Regions from separate parts of the Citrobacter portucalensis genome, predicted to be linked through region 2. Evidence: predicted binding sites of a transcription regulator. Region 2 holds the regulator's gene; each other region holds the start of a gene.
What was found. Region 2 encodes PurR, which represses purine synthesis genes. Its sites were predicted from a motif close to CANGCAAACGTTTGCNTG; they were not measured.
Positions count from the first base shown of each region.

Region 1: raiA (ribosome-associated translation inhibitor RaiA) is a predicted target of PurR. The motif match lies at 2,723-2,740, and genes of this name have one in related genera.
Region 3: LY264_RS18640 (nucleoside-specific channel-forming protein Tsx) is a predicted target of PurR. The motif match lies at 1,680-1,697, and genes of this name have one in related genera.
Region 4: carA (glutamine-hydrolyzing carbamoyl-phosphate synthase small subunit) is a predicted target of PurR. The motif match lies at 2,912-2,929, and genes of this name have one in related genera.

Region 1 covers NZ_CP092466.1:1,314,670-1,319,810, reverse strand. Annotated here, with positions in the region: gene yfiH (purine nucleoside phosphorylase YfiH) at 1-723, opposite strand, end outside; gene rluD (23S rRNA pseudouridine(1911/1915/1917) synthase RluD) at 720-1,700, opposite strand; gene bamD (outer membrane protein assembly factor BamD) at 1,832-2,569, shown strand; gene raiA (ribosome-associated translation inhibitor RaiA) at 2,839-3,177, shown strand; Phe leader region at 3,280-3,405, shown strand; gene pheL (pheA operon leader peptide PheL) at 3,281-3,328, shown strand; gene pheA (bifunctional chorismate mutase/prephenate dehydratase) at 3,428-4,588, shown strand; gene tyrA (bifunctional chorismate mutase/prephenate dehydrogenase) at 4,685-5,141, opposite strand, start outside.
Region 2 covers NZ_CP092466.1:2,768,009-2,773,149, forward strand. Annotated here, with positions in the region: gene LY264_RS13455 (C40 family peptidase) at 1-424, shown strand, start outside; gene sodB (superoxide dismutase [Fe]) at 552-1,133, shown strand; gene LY264_RS13465 (MFS transporter) at 1,173-2,342, opposite strand; gene cydH (cytochrome bd-I accessory subunit CydH) at 2,518-2,607, opposite strand; gene purR (HTH-type transcriptional repressor PurR) at 2,905-3,930, shown strand; gene punR (DNA-binding transcriptional activator PunR) at 3,927-4,859, opposite strand; gene punC (purine nucleoside transporter PunC) at 4,972-5,141, shown strand, end outside.
Region 3 covers NZ_CP092466.1:3,832,768-3,837,908, forward strand. Annotated here, with positions in the region: gene ribD (bifunctional diaminohydroxyphosphoribosylaminopyrimidine deaminase/5-amino-6-(5-phosphoribosylamino)uracil reductase RibD) at 1-390, opposite strand, end outside; gene nrdR (transcriptional regulator NrdR) at 394-843, opposite strand; gene LY264_RS18635 (SadB/YajI family lipoprotein) at 997-1,536, shown strand; gene LY264_RS18640 (nucleoside-specific channel-forming protein Tsx) at 1,835-2,698, shown strand; gene LY264_RS18645 (helix-turn-helix transcriptional regulator) at 2,744-3,436, opposite strand; gene LY264_RS18650 (VOC family protein) at 3,460-3,825, opposite strand; gene secF (protein translocase subunit SecF) at 3,996-4,967, opposite strand; gene secD (protein translocase subunit SecD) at 4,978-5,141, opposite strand, start outside.
Region 4 covers NZ_CP092466.1:4,267,876-4,273,016, reverse strand. Annotated here, with positions in the region: gene LY264_RS20710 (class I mannose-6-phosphate isomerase) at 1-542, opposite strand, end outside; gene LY264_RS20705 (LacI family DNA-binding transcriptional regulator) at 731-1,738, shown strand; gene dapB (4-hydroxy-tetrahydrodipicolinate reductase) at 1,872-2,693, shown strand; gene carA (glutamine-hydrolyzing carbamoyl-phosphate synthase small subunit) at 3,149-4,297, shown strand; gene carB (carbamoyl-phosphate synthase large subunit) at 4,315-5,141, shown strand, end outside.

The DNA.
Region 1 (5,141 bases), 1.5 Mb from region 2:
CCAAATAAAACTTGCCATACGACCCGTGGTATTGTCGCGACGATAAGAGAAGAACGTCTCACTTTCGCTGAAGGTGCAACGGTCGCCGCCGTGGATGTTCTCTAACCCGACACTGGACAGACGCTGGCGCGCAAGCTGGTAGATATCCGCCAGATACTTATCGCCGCGCGGTACAAATGCAAGGTCCGCTTGCGGATCTTTCGTCATGAACGCCTCGCGGACTTCTGGTCCAACTTCAAACGCGTTTGGACCTATCGCCGGGCCTAGCCAGGCAATAATGTTTTCAGGTTTGTCGGCAAAACACGCCACCGTCTCTTCCAGCACGCCGGCGCATAATCCGCGCCAACCCGCATGGGCCGCAGCAACTTCCGTTCCGGCACGATTGCAAAACAACACCGGCAAACAATCAGCGGTCATCACCGCACACACGGTGCCCGGCGTGTTGCTGTACGACGCATCTGCGCGTTTGCAGGCGTAAGGCTCGCCGGTCAGTTTCAGGACATCCTTACCGTGGACCTGCTCCAACCAGACTGGCTTTGACGGCAGATTGCCCGCAGCAAACAGTCGTTTGCGGTTCTCTTCAACATGCTCCGGGTTATCGCCGCAATGGGCGCCCAGATTCAGCGAATCGTAAGGCGGCATACTGACTCCGCCAATACGGGTAGAACTACACGCCGCGACACCTTGCGGTATCGGCCACTGCGGGACAATTAGCTTACTCATAGCCAGGCAATATCATCCTTATGTTCTTCGAAATCAGCGCGCATCACTTCAATCAACTGCACCATATCTTGTGGGATCGGTGCATGCCATTCCATTTCGATACCGGAAATCGGGTGATACAAACGCAGCATGGTCGCGTGCAGCGCTTGACGGTCGAACTTACGCAGTACGGAGATAAATTCGTCAGAAGCGCCTTTCGGTGGACGTGGACGACCGCCGTAAACCTGATCGCCCACCAGCGGATGAGTGATATGTGCCATGTGCACGCGGATCTGGTGCGTACGTCCGGTTTCCAGACGCAACCGCAGACGCGTGTGCACACGGAAGTGTTCCATAATGCGATAGTGCGTTACCGCCGGTTTCCCCATTGGGTGTACCGCCATGTGCGTACGCTTGGTCGGGTGACGGCTAATCGGTTCCTCAACGGTTCCGCCAGCAGTCATGTGACCAATTGCCACGGCTTCGTACTCACGGGTAATTTCGCGCAGCTGCAACGACTCCACCAAACGTGTTTGCGCCGGAACCGTTTTTGCCACCACCATTAATCCGGTCGTGTCTTTATCCAGACGGTGCACGATACCTGCACGAGGAACATCCGCGATTGGCGGGTAGTAATGCAGTAACGCATTCAATACCGTACCATCGGGATTCCCGGCGCCCGGATGCACTACAAGGTCACGGGGTTTGTTGATGACAAGAATGTCGTCATCTTCATAAACGATATCCAGTGGGATATCCTGAGGTTCAAAACGAACCTCTTCATCAATTTCTGCATTGATGGAGACACGCTCTCCACCCAACACTTTTTCTTTCGGTTTATCGCAAAGTTGGTCATTTACCAGTACGCGCTGGTCAAGGATCCATTCTTTTATGCGCGATCGCGAATAATCAGGGAACAATTCGGCCAAAGCCTGATCTAAGCGTTGACCGAGCTGATTTTCGGAGACTGTTGCGGTGAGTTCTACTCGTTGTGCCATAAACTGCTTCTTCGTTTAACGTTGGGTTTTACGGCTTTGCCGTTTAATATAGTGTGCTATTGTAGCTGGTCTTAACCGGGAGCAGGAACAGAGAATCTCCCGTATTACATTTTGAGGAAAGTCAAAACGTCATGACGCGCATGAAATATCTGGTGGCAGCAGCCACGTTGAGCCTGTTTTTGGCGGGTTGCTCTGGTTCAAAGGAAGAGGTGCCCGATAATCCGCCAAATGAAATCTACGCGACTGCTCAGCAAAAGCTGCAGGACGGTAACTGGAAACAGGCAATAACGCAATTGGAAGCGTTGGATAACCGTTATCCATTTGGACCGTATTCTCAGCAGGTGCAATTAGATCTCATCTACGCCTACTACAAAAACGCCGATCTGCCACTTGCTCAGGCTGCCATCGATCGTTTTATCCGTCTTAACCCGACACACCCTAACATTGATTATGTCATGTATATGCGTGGCCTGACCAATATGGCGTTGGATGATAGCGCACTGCAAGGATTCTTTGGTGTTGATCGTAGCGATCGCGATCCGCAACATGCCCGAGCTGCGTTTAATGACTTTTCCAAACTGGTGCGTGGGTATCCGAATAGCCAGTACACTACTGACGCCACCAAACGTCTGGTGTTCCTGAAAGACCGCCTGGCGAAGTATGAATACTCCGTTGCAGAATACTACACTGCCCGCGGCGCATGGGTTGCCGTGGTAAACCGTGTGGAAGGCATGCTGCGCGACTACCCGGATACCCAGGCAACACGTAATGCCCTGCCGTTGATGGAAAACGCTTATCGCCAGATGCAGATGAATGCGCAGGCAGAAAAAGTCGCGAAAATCATTGCCGCCAACAGCAGCAATACCTGATTTGCCTCAGAATGCAAAACGGCAGCCCCTGGGCTGCCGTTTTTTTATCCGTTAACGCCACAACTGAAGCGGTTTAGCTCCGACGCATCCCATCAAATATGGCCTGCTTTCAGGTATTCCTCAAGTAAAAAATCGCCTGTTCCTGCGGTGCCTCACAAAAAGGTTTTCTTGACAAAAAGCGACAAAATAATGTGATTTAGATCACACATTTTGACATTAGGAACGGTATGCTGGAATCACCAAGACGGGAAAGACAAGAGGTAAAATTTATGACAATGAACATTACCAGTAAACAAATGGAAATTACTCCGGCAATTCGCCAGCATGTCGCAGACCGTCTCGCCAAACTAGAAAAATGGCAAACTCATCTGATTAATCCACATATCATTCTGTCTAAGGAGCCACAGGGTTTCATTGCTGATGCCACCATCAATACACCGAACGGACATCTGGTCGCCAGCGCAAAACACGAGGATATGTACACAGCAATTAACGATTTGATCAACAAGCTGGAACGGCAGCTCAATAAAGTGCAGCACAAAGGCGAAGCCCGTCGTGCAACAACTTCAGTCAAAGACGCCAACTTCGTCGAAGCAGAAGAAGAGTAGTCCCTTACATTGAGTGTATCGCCAACGCGCCTTCGGGCGCGTTTTTTGTTGACAGGGTGAAAACAGTACGGGTACTTTACTGACGTAGCCAAAGGAAAATTACATGAAACTTGTCCCGTTCTTCTTCGCATTCTTTTTTACCTTCCCCTGAATGGGAGGCGTTTCGTCGTGTGATAAAGAATGCGAAGACGAACAATAAGGCCTCCCACAACGGGAGGCCTTTTTTATTGATAACAAGAAAGGCAACACTATGACATCGGAAAACCCATTGCTGGCGCTGCGCGATAAGATCAGCACGCTGGATGAAAAATTACTGGCCCTGCTGGCTGAGCGACGTGGACTGGCCGTAGAAGTTGGTAAAGCCAAACTGCTTTCGCATCGTCCGGTTCGTGATATCGATCGTGAACGTGACCTTTTGGACCGACTCATTCAGCTTGGCAAAGCACATCATCTTGATGCTCACTACATTACTCGCCTGTTCCAGCTCATAATCGAAGATTCCGTCCTGACTCAACAGGCACTGCTCCAGCAGCACCTGAACAAAATTAACCCACACTCCGCGCGCGTGGCCTTCCTTGGGCCAAAAGGGTCATATTCCCATCTCGCAGCACGTCAGTACGCTGCCCGCCATTTTGAACAATTTATTGAAAGCGGCTGCGCAAAATTTGCCGATATCTTTAATCAGGTCGAAACCGGACAGGCTGACTATGCTGTGGTACCGATTGAAAACACCAGCTCCGGTGGGATTAACGACGTTTACGACCTGCTGCAGCACACCAGCCTGTCTATCGTTGGCGAGATGACCATTACGATAGACCACTGTGTACTGGTGTCTGGCACGACGGATCTTGAGACTATTGAAACGGTATATAGCCATCCGCAGCCGTTCCAGCAGTGCAGCAAATTCCTGAATCGCTACCCGCACTGGAAGATTGAGTACACTGAAAGCACCTCTGCGGCGATGGAAAAAGTTGCGCAGGCTAACTCACCGCGCGTGGCGGCCCTGGGGAGCGAAGCCGGAGGCGTACTGTATGGATTGCAGGTTCTCGAGCATATTGAGGCTAACCAGTCGCAAAACATCACCCGCTTCGTGGTGCTGGCACGCAAAGCAATCAATGTTTCCGATCAGGTTCCGGCAAAAACAACCCTGTTGATGGCGACGGGGCAACAAGCCGGTGCGCTGGTTGAGGCGCTGCTGGTACTGCGTAACCATAATCTGATTATGACTAAACTGGAGTCACGCCCGATTCACGGCAATCCGTGGGAAGAGATGTTTTATCTTGATATCCAGGCCAACCTGGAGTCGCCCCAGATGCAAAAAGCATTGAAAGAGCTGGGTGAGATTACGCGTTCGATGAAAGTACTGGGATGCTATCCAAGTGAGAACGTGGTGCCAGTCGATCCGAGCTAACGTTTGACAATGCCGGATGGCGCTACGCTTATCCGGCCTACGATTCATACGATTTTTGAAGGCCGGATAAGGCAAACCCGCCATCCGGCATCTTAATTAAGGACGGCTGTCATTCGCCTGGCGTAACAAGGTACGGCTTTCACTCTGGAAGCGTTTCGCATAATCGCCAAACCAATGCTCCACCTTACGGAAACTGTCGATAAACGCTTGCTTATCGCCCTGCTCCAGTAAACCGATCGCCTCGCCAAAACGTTGGTAGTAGCGTTTAATCAGCGCAAGGTTGCTCTCAGACGACATAATAATATCGGCATAGAGCTGCGGATCCTGGGCAAACAGACGGCCAACCATCGCCAGCTCAAGCCGGTAAATCGGCGAAGAGAGCGCCAGCAGCTGCTCCAGTTGAACGTTCTCTTCCGCTAAATGCAGACCGTAAGCAAAGGTCGCAAAGTGACGCAGTGCCTGAATAAACGCCATGTTCTGGTCATGTTCAACGGCGCTGATCCGATGCAGTCGCGCACCCCATACCTGAATCTGTTCCAGAAACCACTGATAA
Region 2 (5,141 bases):
CGCACATAAAGTGAAAGTGCAGAAAGCGACTAAAACCGCTATGTCCACCTTGATGAACCAAATCGGCAAACCTTATCGTTGGGGCGGCTCCTCGCCAAGAACCGGGTTTGACTGCAGCGGTCTGGTTTATTACGCCTATAAAGATCTGGTGAAGTTCCGCATTCCGCGTACCGCGAATGAAATGTACCATCTGCGTGATGCCGCACCAATTGAACGTGGCGAACTGAAAAATGGTGATCTGGTATTCTTTCGTACCCAGGGTCGCGGAACAGCCGATCACGTCGGCGTCTACGTCGGCAACGGTAAGTTTATTCAGTCACCGCGCAGCGGGCAGGAAATTCAAATCACCTCTCTGAGCGAAGATTACTGGCAGCGCCACTATGTGGGCGCTCGTCGGGTAATGACGCCAAAAACAATTCGCTAAAAACTTACCCTACAGAACATGCTGTAGGGTAAGTTCTTCTTTTGCATAACCTTTCAATTTGCTACCCTATCCTTACTCACAATGAGGCTATTGTGTGTACTCAATATAAATAATAAGGAGAGAAGCAATGTCGTTTGAATTACCTGCATTACCGTATGCCAAAGATGCTCTGGCACCGCACATTTCTGCCGAAACGCTGGAATATCACTATGGCAAACACCATCAAACCTACGTGACCAATCTGAACAATCTGATTAAAGGCACGGCGTTTGAAGGCAAATCACTGGAAGAGATCGTTCGTAGCTCTGAAGGCGGTGTATTCAATAACGCAGCACAAGTATGGAACCACACGTTCTACTGGAACTGCCTGGCACCAAACGCAGGTGGTGAACCGACCGGTAAACTGGCTGATGCAATTGCCGCCTCCTTTGGCAGCTTTGCAGATTTCAAAGCGCAGTTCACCGATGCCGCTATCAAAAACTTCGGTTCTGGCTGGACCTGGCTGGTAAAAGGAACGGATGGCAAACTGGCTATCGTCTCCACCTCCAACGCAGGTACTCCGCTGACTACCGACGCGACGCCGCTGATGACCGTTGACGTATGGGAACACGCCTACTACATCGATTATCGCAATGCCCGTCCTGGCTACCTGGAACATTTCTGGGCACTGGTGAACTGGGAATTTGTTGCGAAGAACTTCGCAGCATAAAAAAGATAACGCAGAAGGACTTCCTTCTGCGTTTTTGCATTAATTCGCGGTAGTGAAAGCCTCTTCAGGCTGTCTTCTTGCGGAAATGAACACCAGTAGCAGCGCAAGACCCGCCACAATCGCCCCCATCACCGGTACAAAACTGTAGCCCAGGCCGCCAGATATCACCGCCCCACCGGCCGCAGCCCCCAGAGCGTTCCCCAGATTAAACGCGCCAATATTGACTGACGATGATAATCCAGGCGCTTCGCTGGCAACGCGCATCACACGCATCTGCAACGGTGGAACGACCGCAAACGTCGCCGCGCCCCAGACCACCATACTGACCGCCGCTCCCAGCTCATTACGCGCAAGGAAAGGAATGGCCAGCATAATAACCATCAGCAGCAGTAAAAAGCCTTTCAGCGTACCGTTGACTGAACGGTCAGCCAGTTTGCCGCCAAAATAGTTACCGATCGAGAAGCCAACGCCTATCAACACCAGCATCCCGGTAACAAATGCCGGTGTAGCATGAGTGATAGTATGCAGAACCGGCGAGATGTAGGTATACAGCGTGAACATCGCCCCTGCACCCAGTACGGTAGTCAGTAACGCCGACAACACCTGTGGGCGCATCAACACCGCCAGTTCGCTTCGGACATCCGGGCGCTCTCCTGCTCCACCCTTGGGTAATGAGAAGAACAGGCTGACCATCGCAATGACGCCCAGCCCCGCAGTGGCCATAAACGACATGCGCCAGCCGATGGTTTCACCAAGCCAGGTCGCCGCCGGAACGCCGCCAATATTGGCGATGGTTAACCCCATAAACATCGTTGCCACGGCGCTGGCCTGCTTATGTTTGGGTACCACACTGGCTGCAACCACAGAACCGAGACCAAAAAAGGCTCCATGGTTAAGACTGGTCAAAATACGCGATAGCATCAGCGTGGTGTAATCCGGCGAGATAGCCGAAAGAACATTACCCAGCGTGAAAATCGCCATCAGGAATATCAAAGCATTACGTCGCGCACGATGAGACAGCAGCAATGTCATCAGCGGTGCACCTACCATCACACCTACCGCATAAGCGCTGATCAGCATGCCAGCCGCCGGAATCGAGACGTCCACACCTTTGGCAATGACGGGCAACAACCCCATTGGCGAAAACTCGGTGGTGCCAATACCAAACGCCCCGATTGCCAGCGCCAGTAAAGGGTAATTGATTTTCATATTTCGACTCCATATCGTCGAGCCGTGGCACGACATAAAATAAGAGTCAAAAGCATGACATTGATCGCAAAATTAATAAAGTTAACAAAACTGCAAAAGACTTTTGCTTATTCGCAAACAATAGCGGGGAAAAACGAGTCGAAGGGATGAGGGAGAGCTAACTCCCTCGGGGAAATCAATGCAGCGCTGCGGTCAGACCACCCGCGACGATCAAACCCAGAACAATAATGGTAGTCACTAACGAAAATTTCAGATCGGTGCTCATCAAGTTTTCTCCTTTTTATTCCCACACAAAAAGTGATATTGCGCATTTTTACACACTTGAAAGCAAAAATCTCTCACGATTTATATTGATAACTGCTTTTAACTCTTCCCCTTTTCGTTAAGATCAGACAAAATTCCACGCTTACTTGATTAGCGTACCGGCCATTGACCCCTTCCTGACGTTCCGTGTCGTTTTCCCGGCGTGCCGCAACCCTTACGTTGCGATAAGGGTGTGTAAAGGCAAACGTTTACCTGGAGTATTCTCAGGAGCTTAGGATATGGTCTGGAGTGAGATGTAATGGCAACAATTAAAGATGTAGCGAAGCGAGCAAACGTTTCCACTACAACCGTATCACACGTAATTAACAAGACGCGCTTTGTCGCGGAAGAAACACGTAATGCTGTCTGGGCAGCAATCAAAGAACTGCACTATTCTCCGAGCGCAGTTGCCCGCAGCCTGAAGGTAAATCACACCAAGTCTATCGGCTTGCTGGCGACCAGCAGCGAAGCGGCCTATTTCGCCGAAATTATCGAAGCCGTTGAGAAAAACTGTTTCCAGAAAGGCTATACCCTGATCCTGGGTAACGCATGGAACAGTCTCGAAAAACAGCAGGCTTATCTGTCGATGATGGCGCAAAAGCGCGTTGATGGTCTGCTGGTGATGTGTTCTGAGTATCCGGAGTCGCTGCTTTCGATGCTCGGAGAGTATCGCCATATCCCGATGGTCGTCATGGACTGGGGCGAAGCAAAAGCCGACTTTACTGATACGGTCATTGATAACGCCTTCGAAGGCGGTTACATGGCGGGCCGGTATCTGGTAGAACGCGGTCATCGTGAGATTGGCGTGATCCCTGGCCCAATGGAACGTAACACCGGGGCCGGGCGTCTGGCTGGCTTTATGAAAGCGATGGAAGAAGCGCTGATTAAAGTGCCTGAAAACTGGATTGTCCAGGGCGATTTTGAGCCTGAATCCGGCTACCGCGCCATGCAGCAAATTCTGTCGCAGTCTCATCGTCCGACCGCGGTCTTCTGCGGTGGCGATATTATGGCAATGGGTGCGCTGTGCGCCGCTGACGAAATGGGACTGCGCGTACCGCAGGATGTCTCACTCATCGGCTACGACAACGTGCGCAACGCCCGCTTCTTCACGCCGGCCTTGACGACCATTCACCAGCCGAAGGATTCACTGGGTGAAACGGCCTTCAACATGCTGTTAGACCGTATCGTGAATAAACGTGAAGAGTCACAGTCTATCGAAGTGCATCCACGCCTGGTTGAGCGTCGCTCCGTTGCCGACGGTCCGTTCCGCGATTACCGCCGTTAAGCCTGTTGTGCGGGAGTCTCATCTGGCTCCCGCAGCCATTCCTTGTTCAACGTTTCACTATCTCCTAAATAGTCCAGCAGCCAACTCAATGCCGGTGACGTATCGTTCTGCTGCCATGTCAGGCAGCATGCGGCATCAGGAAAAGGGTTCTCCAGTTGCAGCGCAACCCATTTACCGCTATCGATCCACGGCTTGGCAAAATGCGTCGGTACCATGCCCACGCACAATCCCGCGGACAAACAGGTCGCAGAAGATTCCCAGTCCGGCACGACGACGCGCTTTTGGTTGTCCAGCAGCCAGGTAATACGCTTCGGCAATGTTCGGGAGGTATCTTCGCGCACCAGTGACGGCCAGTTGCGCAACGTGTCATCACTTAACGGTCCAGGCATTGACGCTAGTGGATGATGGCTGGCTACCACGCAGCTCCAGCTCAGCATTCCCATATCGCGGAAGGTATAGCGCCCCCCGACCGGAATGGCCTGTGTGGCCCCGATGGCCAGCTCCACACGCCCATCAGACAGTGCGTCCCACACGCCGTTAAACACTTCCTGAAAAACTAACAACTCCACATCATCAAAGTGACGGTAGAAATCCACGATCATCTGTCGGGTACGATCCGGGCGGACAATGTTATCGACGGCGATCGCCAGCTGTCCGCGCCAGCCGTTGGCAATTTGCTGACATTGCTGGCGCGTGATCTGCATTTTTTTGATAACAGAGCGGCCTTCTTTTAAAAACCATGCCCCGGCAGGCGTTAATTCCACATCCCGATGGCGTCGCTCAAAAAGTGGCACCGCCAGCCACTCTTCCAGCTGGCGCACGGTGTAGCTTACCGCCGAAGGTACACGGTGCAGCTCCTGCGCGGCCGAACTAAAACTGCCGTTACGCGCAACCGCATCAACCACTTCAAGTGAATATTCCGACCACATATTCTGCCTGCAAAAAATTTGAAATCAGTAAGCAAATATTAGCGTTTCACAGCGAGAATTACACTCACTACACTCAGCGGCATTGTTCTACTGCTAAAAAAGAGAAATGATGATGCAACCTGGGAAAGGGTTTTTAGTCTGGCTGGCAGGTCTTAGCGTGCTCGGTTTTCTGGCAACGGATATGTATCTACCCGCCTTTGCTGCTATTCAGTCCGATCTGCAAACACCTGCATCTGCCGTCAGCGCCAGCCTGAGCTTGTTCTTAGCGGGGTTTGCCGTCGC
Region 3 (5,141 bases), 1.1 Mb from region 2:
TTCGCTCATCATCAGCCCGTGGCTGACGTCGATACCCGCCTGCTGCAAACGGTAGAGCCCACGTCCTGCGACCTGCGGATTGGGATCCTGCATCGCCGCAACCACACGCGACACCCCCGCCGCAATCAGCGCATCGCAACACGGCGGCGTGCGACCATGATGACTACAGGGTTCAAGCGTCACGTAGGCAGTTGCCCCCTGCGCTTTTTCTCCAGCCATCCGCAGAGCATGAACTTCTGCATGCGGTTCGCCCGCGCGGTGATGATATCCTTCACCGACGATCTCCCCATCTTTCACAATCACGCAGCCCACGTTGGGGTTGGGGTGAGTGGTAAAACGTCCGCGCGCAGCAAGCTTTAGCGCGCGCGCCATGTACAATTCATCCTGCATGGCTTAGTCCTGTAGGCGAGCAATCTCTTCGCCAAATTCTTTGATATCTTCGAAACTCCGGTAGACAGAGGCAAAGCGGATGTAAGCGACTTTATCGAGCTTTTTCAACTGCTCCATCACCAGGTTGCCAATCATCTTGCTCGGCACCTCACGCTCACCCGTCGCACGCAGCTGTGATTTGATATGGTTTAACGCCATTTCGACGTCATCTGCGCTGACAGGCCGTTTCTCAAGCGCTCTGAGCATGCCGCTGCGCAGCTTTTCTTCATTAAAGGGTTCACGCACATCGTTGCTTTTCACAACGCGCGGCATGACAAGTTCAGCCACTTCAAAAGTGGTGAAACGTTCGTTACAAACCAGACACTGCCGACGGCGGCGTACCGAGGAGCCCTCGCCTACAAGACGAGAGTCAATTACCTTAGTGTCTACGGCGAAACAGAATGGGCAATGCATACGGCGTCCTGTACCTCAGTGGTTAACAGAATCTATTTTACCCTGATCTGCCGTGACAACAAAGGCGCTGCGCTTTTGAGACAAAGGATCGATGCCTTCGTGCTCAGTGCACACTACCATTATGCTATCGCGACAATGAAGGAAGTAATCACAATGACAAGACGTTACCTAAGAATTCTCCTGGTGGGAAGTCTCTTTAGTCTTAGCGCCTGCGCACAGCAAAGCGAAGTACGCCAGATGCATCAAAGCGTTAGCACGTTGAATAAAGAGATGACGCAGCTTAATCAGGAAACGGTAAAAATTACGCAACAAAATATGTTGAATGCAAAATCAACCAGCGGTGCCTATCTGCTGCCCGGCTCCAAAACCCCGGCACGACTGGACAGCCAGATTGGCACCTTACGCATGTCGCTGGTGAACATTGCGCCGAACGCTGATGGTACTCGCCTGACTCTACGAATTCAGGGTGAATCCAACACGCCTTTACCCGCCTTTAGCGCCACCGTCGAGTACGGGCAAATTCAGGGCACCACGGACAACTATCAGGAAGTGAACGTTCATAACCAATTGGTCAACGCTCCGGCGAGTATTCTTGCTCCCAGCGACGTAGACATTCCGTTACAGATAAATGGCCTCACTCCAGATCAGTTAGGATTTGTGCGCATCCACGACGTCCAGCCTGTTAGCCAATAAACTTTTTTGCGGAACGTTTTGTGCGTTCCGCAACATCACTCTGCTTCTTTTTGTTACTCCCCTGACATAACCGATATTTCTGGTAAAACTTGGCAACATTCATGGGAGCCAGTACAATTCGCCGCCTAAAGTACGCAAACGTGAACGCAATCGATTACGTAAATGATAGAACTGTGAAACAAGACATATTTTTGTGAACAATGATTTTTATAATAGGCTCCGAAGAATTACGAAATATTTAGAAACGCAAATTGCGCATTTTTCACTCCCGAAAGGGATTTCAAACAGTGGCATACATATGAAAAAAACATTACTTGCAGCCGGTGCAGTGCTGGCGCTCTCCTCGTCTTTTACTGCCAACGCAGCAGAAAATGACAAACCGCAATATCTGTCCGACTGGTGGCACCAGAGTGTCAACGTGGTGGGTAGCTATCACACCCGTTTCTCCCCGAAACTGAACAACGACGTGTATCTGGAATACGAAGCGTTTGCCAAAAAAGACTGGTTTGACTTCTATGGCTACATCGATATTCCGAAAACCTTCGACTGGGGTAACGGCAACGATAAAGGTATTTGGTCTGACGGTTCCCCGCTGTTTATGGAAATCGAACCGCGTTTCTCCATCGACAAACTGACCGGTGCTGACCTGAGCTTTGGTCCGTTCAAAGAATGGTATTTCGCCAACAACTACATCTACGATATGGGTGATAACAAAGCCAGCCGCCAGAGCACCTGGTATATGGGTCTGGGTACCGATATCGATACCGGTCTGCCGATGGGTCTGTCCCTGAACGTATATGCTAAATACCAGTGGCAGAACTATGGCGCATCCAACGAAAACGAGTGGGATGGCTACCGTTTCAAAGTTAAATACTTTGTGCCGATCACCCAGGTTTGGGGCGGCCAGTTGACCTACATCGGCTTCACCAACTTCGACTGGGGCTCAGATTTGGGTGATGATCCGAACCGCACCAGCAACTCTATCGCATCCAGCCACGTCCTGGCGCTGAACTACGATCACTGGCACTACTCCGTCGTAGCGCGTTACTTCCATAACGGCGGCCAGTGGAAAGGTGGAGATACCCTGAACTGGGGCGAAGGCGACTTCAGCGCGAAATCTACCGGTTGGGGTGGTTACCTGGTCGTAGGTTACAACTTCTAATCCAGACACTGTTTCGCAGACAAGCCAGCTTAACCGCTGGCTTTTTTATGGCTGGTCTTCACAGCGTACTTTACGCAAAAAGTCACTTAGCGAGCGATCTGCCGATTCGCGAAAATGCCTGTCGAGTGGCGTAATCTTCAGACATCGATCAACGCGAAAGCAACGATAATCGTCACGCTTCTCGCACCAGCCAACCAGCAGCCAGTGCTCGCCCCAGAAAAATAATCCCAGCGGCTGAACGTCGCGCCAGGTGAGATTCCCGGACTCATCACGATAATGCAGCGCCAGCACCTGCTGTGCTGAAACCGCGCGATGTATGAGATCGAAGGCACTACGTGAATGCGGCTGATTACCAAAATCTGGCGCGAAAATCCGCGTTTGCTCGGCTCTGCGCCGACTCTCTGGCGGCAATATCGCCAACACTTTTTCCTGCGCGGATTCCAACGCCTGTGAGAGTGAATCCCCACCCCATGTTTTCAGCAATCGAATCGCTACCATCAATGCTTCTGATTCGTGATGCGTTAACATCAACGGCGGTAGATCAAACCCGGCCATTAAGCGGTATCCGCTGCCCACTTCGCCTTCAATAGGCACACCGGATAAAGAGAGATCGCGGATATCGCGATAAATCGTCCGTTCAGAAACCTCAAGACGCTCTGCCAGCAGCGCCGCCGTTGTCACTCGCCTGCCACGCAGGATTTGCACAATCTGAAACAAGCGGTCGGCGCGTCTGCTCATTTTAATCCTCAGTGCTGAAAATATTACGCGGGTTGATGTAAACCAACACGATTGCCTTCGCTGTCAGTAAATAGCGCAATCGTACCAATGTCCTGCCCCAGTTCGAGTGGGCCAAACACACACTGACCGCCAGCAGTGGCGACGCGTTCAAGCGTTGCAGCCAAATCGTCCGTATGCAGATAAATAATAGTGCCCTGCGCTGAAGGCGTAATACCGTCAAATTTAGCCAGCGCCCCGCCGGGAGCGGGATCCTGATGCGGAAATACGGCGAGCTCAGCGCAGTCCATGTTCTCCCGGCGCAAAGAAACCTGCATTACTGGCTCATAAAAAGCGATGGCGCGATCCATTTGTACCACGGGGATTTCAAACCAATTAATTACATTGCTCATACTTCCTCCTGCCTGTGTGGGTAATCTCAGGAGGACTATATGACAGGGCTACTGACAGCATACTGTCAGTAGTGTGGCGACAGGAAAAGATAATTACCTGTCGCTAATTCACAGGCAAAAAAAATCCCGACCTTGCGATCGGGATTCCAGTATCTACACTCCTGGATGGGTTAAGGCAGAATCGACGGTTGATCCGCCCCTTCTTTCTCGACCTTCTGCTGCAGCATGTGCTCACGCTTCATACCCAGCTTCAGCGCCAGCGCCGATGCCACGTAGATAGAAGACGCAGTACCGATGGAAACACCGATCAGCATCGTCAGCGAGAAGCCTTCCAGTACCGGACCACCGAACAGGAACAGCATCAGAATAACCATCAACGTTGTACCGGACGTAATCAACGTACGGTGCAGCGTTTGAGTCAGTGACACGTTAAAGATTTCGTAAGGCGTACCGCGACGAATTTTGCGGAAGTTTTCACGAATACGGTCAGATACAACGATACTGTCGTTCAGCGAGTAACCGATTACCGACATCAGTGATGCGACGATAGTCAGGTCAATCTCGATATGGAACAACGACAGGATCCCAAGTGTGATAATCACGTCGTGCGCCAGCGCGATAACTACCCCTGCCGCCAGTCGCCACTCAAAGCGGAAACCGACGTACACCAGGATTGAGATCAACGCCGCCATCAGCGCCATTGCACCGGTTTGCGCCAGGTCTGCACCCACGCTCGGCCCCACGAATTCAATTCGCTTCACCGCAGCGTTTTGGTTGGTGGATTCGTTAATCACACTCAACACTTTGCTACCCAGCACCTGACCGCCGTCTGCGCCTTCAGTTGGCGGCATACGCACCATAATGTCGTGGCTGCTGCCGAAGTTCTGCAGCAGCGGGTCAACAAAGCCCGCTTTCTCCAGCGCATCGCGCATCACGTCCATATCGGCCGGTTTTTCCAGCGTGATTTCAATAACCGTACCACCGGTGAAATCGAGACCCCAGTTAAACCCGCGTACGCCCATCACCACGATGGCCGCAATCAGCAGGAAACCTGAAATGCCGAAAGCCCAGTAGTCCCAGCGCATAAAGTCCCAGACTTTACGGCCGTGGTTCAATTGTTCAACAGTATATTCCTGTGCCACTTCGCACTCCTCAGATTGACAGCTTTTTGACGCGCTTGCCGCCATACAACAGGTTTACGATGGCACGTGTACCGACAATCGCGGTAAACATCGACGTCGCCACACCAATACCGGTAGTAATCGCGAACCCTTTAATTGCCCCGGTGCCAACTGCGTACAGGATGATGACCTTGA
Region 4 (5,141 bases), 1.5 Mb from region 2:
CGTTTGTAACGACGAAGAATATCTTCATCCTGGTTTTCTGCCCCCCAGTTACCCAGCCCGTCATGGCGCATGCGCTGCTGAATTTCCCAGCGCGGAAGGTCAGCATAAACCAGCACGTCACCCGGGTGCGCCAATGCAGCGCCAGAGCCGTATACCACGACCAGCCCTTCACTAACGGCATCAATCTGTTGGCGGAGCAGGCTGAGTTTGTCGCTATCAAAAAATTCATCCAGGTGATGACAGGAAAGCACGCCGAATACGCGATCGTCGGTCAGGTTACGCGCCAGTAAATCATGCAGGGCCTGCTCATCGCGGCGGGCGGATTCAATATTCAACACCAGTGCGGCATCTAATGTCGTCACGAGCTGTTGCTCCAACTCTTCAAGCCGCACGCCCGGATAGCAATCCACGATCAATACGGTTTTGGTTGCGCCAGAAATCCTGGTGTTAATCACTGAATGGATCGACGACCAACCCTGCCAGGCGTGGTTGTCATAGCCCTGAACGTTAACCTCAGGGAATTTATTATAGGTTGTATGCATTTTCTGTCTCCGTGTTGGCTTATTTAAGATTAATCGATTAACCTTATTTTCATAGAGTGGTTAACGCGATTAACCCGCCATAATCAGAATCCCGTGCGGTGAAAAGCGCGTTAGCGTGATGTGAATCACACGTAAAAAGACAAGATTTCGGTTATTCGATTAACCTTCGTAATAAATCAGGAGAAGTCATGACAACAGTCACGTTGGCGCAGGTAGCGGAACGCGCGGGAGTCTCCACGGCAACCGTTTCAATGGTATTGCGTAACCGGGGGCGTATTTCTCAGGCCACGCGTGACCGCGTGCTCAAAGCGCTGGACGATGCCGGCTACGTTTATAATCAAACCGCCGCCAACCTGCGTAACCGGAGCAGTAATCAGGTCGGATTGTTGTTACACGATATCACTAACCCTTTTTACGGTGAGATGACGGCAGGGCTGAGCCATGAGATGGAGCGGCATGACCTGCTGCTGTTTCTGGCAAACAGCGAAGAATCAGGAGAACGGCAGCAAAAATTTGTCGACTCGTTGATGCGCAATAATGCCTGCGGCATGGTGCTCTGCGCGGCGCGCGAAACGCCGACATCCTTCTTTGAAGCGCTGAAAAGGCGCAATATTCCCGCCATCATGGTGGTCCGTCCCCTAAGCGATCCTGATTTTGATTTTGTGGGCACCGATAACTTTCTCGGTACGCAAATGGCGACCACCCATTTAGTCAAAATGGGGCACAAGAATATTGCGTTTATTGGCGGGAGCCCAAGTTCCGGAAGCCGGGCGCAGCGTATCGGCGGTTTCACCAGCACATTGCTGGAGCATGGAATATCGCCGAATCCGGAATGGATAGTGGCGACGCAGGCCAGCCAAATTGACGGCGCAAAAGTGGCGGAGTCGCTTCTTCTGCGCTTCCCGCAAATTACCGCCGCCGTTTGTTACCAGGATATCGTGGCGCTTGGGGTCATGCAGGCATTACGTAAAATGGGGCGCGAACCTGGGCATGATTTTGCGCTGGTGGGGTTCGACGACATCACTGAAGCGGCGCTGGTTCAACCTGCGCTCACCACCGTGTCGGTGGCGGCAAAAGAGATAGGTCGCAAGGCCGGGGAACTGCTTTATAGTCGCATTCAGGGAAATGACGAACCACCGAAACGTATTATTCTGCCGCCTGCGCTGGTGGTCAGAGAATCATGTGGTTTTAGCTGATCGTCATGCCTTTTACTGATATCTCTGCCTGTTTATCATTAAATTCTAATTATCGACGTTTTCGGCTGGCGGCGCAGCGTTGTGCTGGTTAATCTGAAAACGATTTACGTAAAATTAACAAAAGAGAATAGCTATGCATGATGCACAAATCCGCGTTGCCATCGCGGGAGCCGGAGGACGCATGGGGCGTCAGTTGATTCAGGCCACTCTCGGCATGGAAGGCGTACAGCTTGGTGCGGCGTTAGAGCGCGAAGGCTCGTCCTTACTGGGAAGCGATGCCGGAGAATTAGCGGGGGCCGGAAAAACGGGCGTTACCGTGCAAAGCAGCCTTGACGCGGTGAAAGATGACTTCGATGTTTTCATCGATTTTACCCGCCCGGAAGGCACGCTGGCGCATCTGGCGTTTTGCCGCCAGCACGGTAAAGGGATGGTGATTGGCACCACCGGCTTTGACGATGCCGGTAAACAGGCTATTCGTGATGCCGCGCAGGAGATTGCGATCGTTTTCGCCGCGAACTTTAGCGTCGGCGTGAACGTTATGCTTAAGCTGCTGGAGAAGGCGGCGAAAGTGATGGGCGATTACACCGATATTGAGATTATTGAAGCTCACCACCGCCATAAAGTTGATGCGCCGTCAGGCACTGCGCTGGCGATGGGCGAGGCGATTGCCGGGGCGCTGGATAAAGATTTAAAAGAGTGTGCCGTCTATTCGCGTGAAGGTTACACCGGCGAGCGCGTACCGGGCACGATCGGTTTTGCCACGGTGCGGGCGGGGGATATCGTCGGTGAGCATACCGCGATGTTTGCTGATATTGGCGAGCGTATTGAGATCACGCATAAAGCGTCCAGCCGCATGACTTTTGCCAATGGCGCAGTGCGTTCGGCAATTTGGCTAAAATCAAAGTCAAATGGTCTTTTTGATATGAAAGATGTGCTTGATTTACGCAGTTTGTAGCTTTTATTACCCTTCGTGATGTGGTTATTGTAATCATAATTATTTGATTACATAGGGCAATATTTTATTGCCCTTTTATTTTTAGCTTCTGAATGTGTTTTTTCTTTTAATTGGTTATTTTTCCGTGTTTTGTTGAGTTATTCTGTTATATCAATGTAAATTTTGACCAAATGGTCCACTTTTTTCTCTCCCTTATTCTGTTTTTACACTCTTTGCCTGCCGCAAGCGTTTTCCACCCTGAGTTAGCTGATCTTTTTGCCTGTTAAATCGTGTGATTTATCCCAGTGGCGCAAAATAATAATAAAAAAAGCCCTTTTGGGTAGACTTTTGTGTGAGCTATCTCTAGAATGCCGCCGTTTGCCAGAAATCCATAGGTAAGCAAATTTGCATTGATTCATGAGGTGTTAATGAATTAATATGCAAATAAAGTGAGTGAATATTCTCTGGAGGGTGTTTTGATTAAGTCAGCGCTATTGGTTCTGGAAGACGGAACCCAGTTTCACGGTCGGGCCATAGGGGCAACAGGTTCGGCGGTTGGGGAAGTCGTTTTCAATACTTCAATGACCGGTTATCAAGAAATCCTCACTGATCCTTCCTATTCCCGCCAAATCGTCACTCTTACTTATCCTCATATCGGTAATGTCGGCACCAATGAAGCCGATGCAGAATCTTCTCAGGTACATGCGCAAGGCCTGGTCATCCGCGACCTGCCGCTGATTGCCAGCAACTTCCGCGATACTGAAGACCTCTCTTCTTACCTCAAGCGCCATAACATTGTGGCGATTGCTGATATCGATACCCGTAAGCTGACGCGTTTGCTGCGTGAAAAGGGCGCACAGAACGGCTGCATCATCGCGGGCGATAACCCGGATGCGGCGCTGGCACTGGAAAAAGCAAAAGCTTTCCCTGGCCTGAACGGTATGGATCTGGCGAAAGAAGTGACCACCGCGGAGCCTTATAGTTGGACGCAGGGGAGCTGGACGCTAGCCGGTGACCTGCCGGAAGCGAAATCTGCCGATGAAATGCCGTTCCACGTTGTGGCTTACGATTTCGGCGCCAAACGTAACATTCTGCGTATGTTAGCGGACCGCGGCTGCCGCCTGACGGTTGTACCGGCGAAAACCTCAGCAGAAGACGTTCTGAAGATGAATCCGGACGGTATCTTCCTGTCCAACGGCCCTGGCGACCCGGCGCCGTGCGACTACGCAATTACCGCGATTCAGAAATTCCTCGAAACCGATATTCCGGTATTTGGCATCTGCCTCGGCCATCAGCTGTTGGCGCTGGCGAGCGGTGCGAAGACCATTAAGATGAAGTTTGGCCACCACGGCGGCAACCATCCGGTAAAAGATATTGATAACAACACCGTGATGATCACCGCGCAGAACCACGGTTTTGCTGTAGATGAAGCCTCAATGCCTGCCAACCTGCGCGTGACCCACAAGTCACTGTTCGACGGCACCTTGCAGGGGATTCATCGTACCGACAAACCGGCGTTCAGCTTCCAGGGGCACCCTGAAGCGAGTCCGGGTCCGCACGACGCAGCACCGTTGTTCGACCACTTTATCGAGTTAATTGAGCATTACCGTCAGTCCGCGAAATAATCAGGAGTAAAAGAGCCATGCCAAAACGTACAGACATAAAAAGTATCCTGATTCTGGGCGCGGGTCCGATTGTTATCGGTCAGGCGTGTGAGTTTGACTATTCCGGCGCGCAGGCGTGTAAAGCCCTACGTGAAGAGGGTTACCGCGTTATTCTGGTGAACTCCAACCCAGCAACCATCATGACCGACCCGGAAATGGCCGATGCCACTTACATCGAGCCGATTCACTGGGAAGTGGTACGCAAAATTATTGAGAAAGAACGCCCGGATGCGGTGCTGCCAACCATGGGCGGTCAGACAGCGCTGAACTGTGCGCTGGAACTGGAACGCCAGGGCGTACTGGCTGAGTTCGGCGTGACTATGATTGGCGCAACGGCGGATGCCATTGATAAAGCAGAAGACCGTCGTCGCTTCGATATCGCGATGAAGAAGATTGGTCTCGACACCGCACGTTCAGGCATCGCTCACACCATGGAAGAAGCGCTGGCGGTTGCCGCTGACGTTGGCTTCCCGTGCATTATCCGCCCTAGCTTCACCATGGGCGGCACCGGTGGCGGTATCGCCTACAACCGCGAAGAGTTCGAAGAAATCTGCGAACGCGGTCTGGATCTTTCCCCAACCAACGAGCTGCTGATTGATGAATCACTGATTGGCTGGAAAGAGTACGAGATGGAAGTGGTGCGTGATAAAAACGACAACTGCATCATCGTCTGCTCCATCGAAAACTTCGACGCGATGGGCATCCATACCGGTGACTCCATCACCGTAGCACCTGCCCAGACGCTGACCGACAAAGAATATCAAATCATGCGTAACGCCTCGATGGCGGTACTGCGTGAAATCGG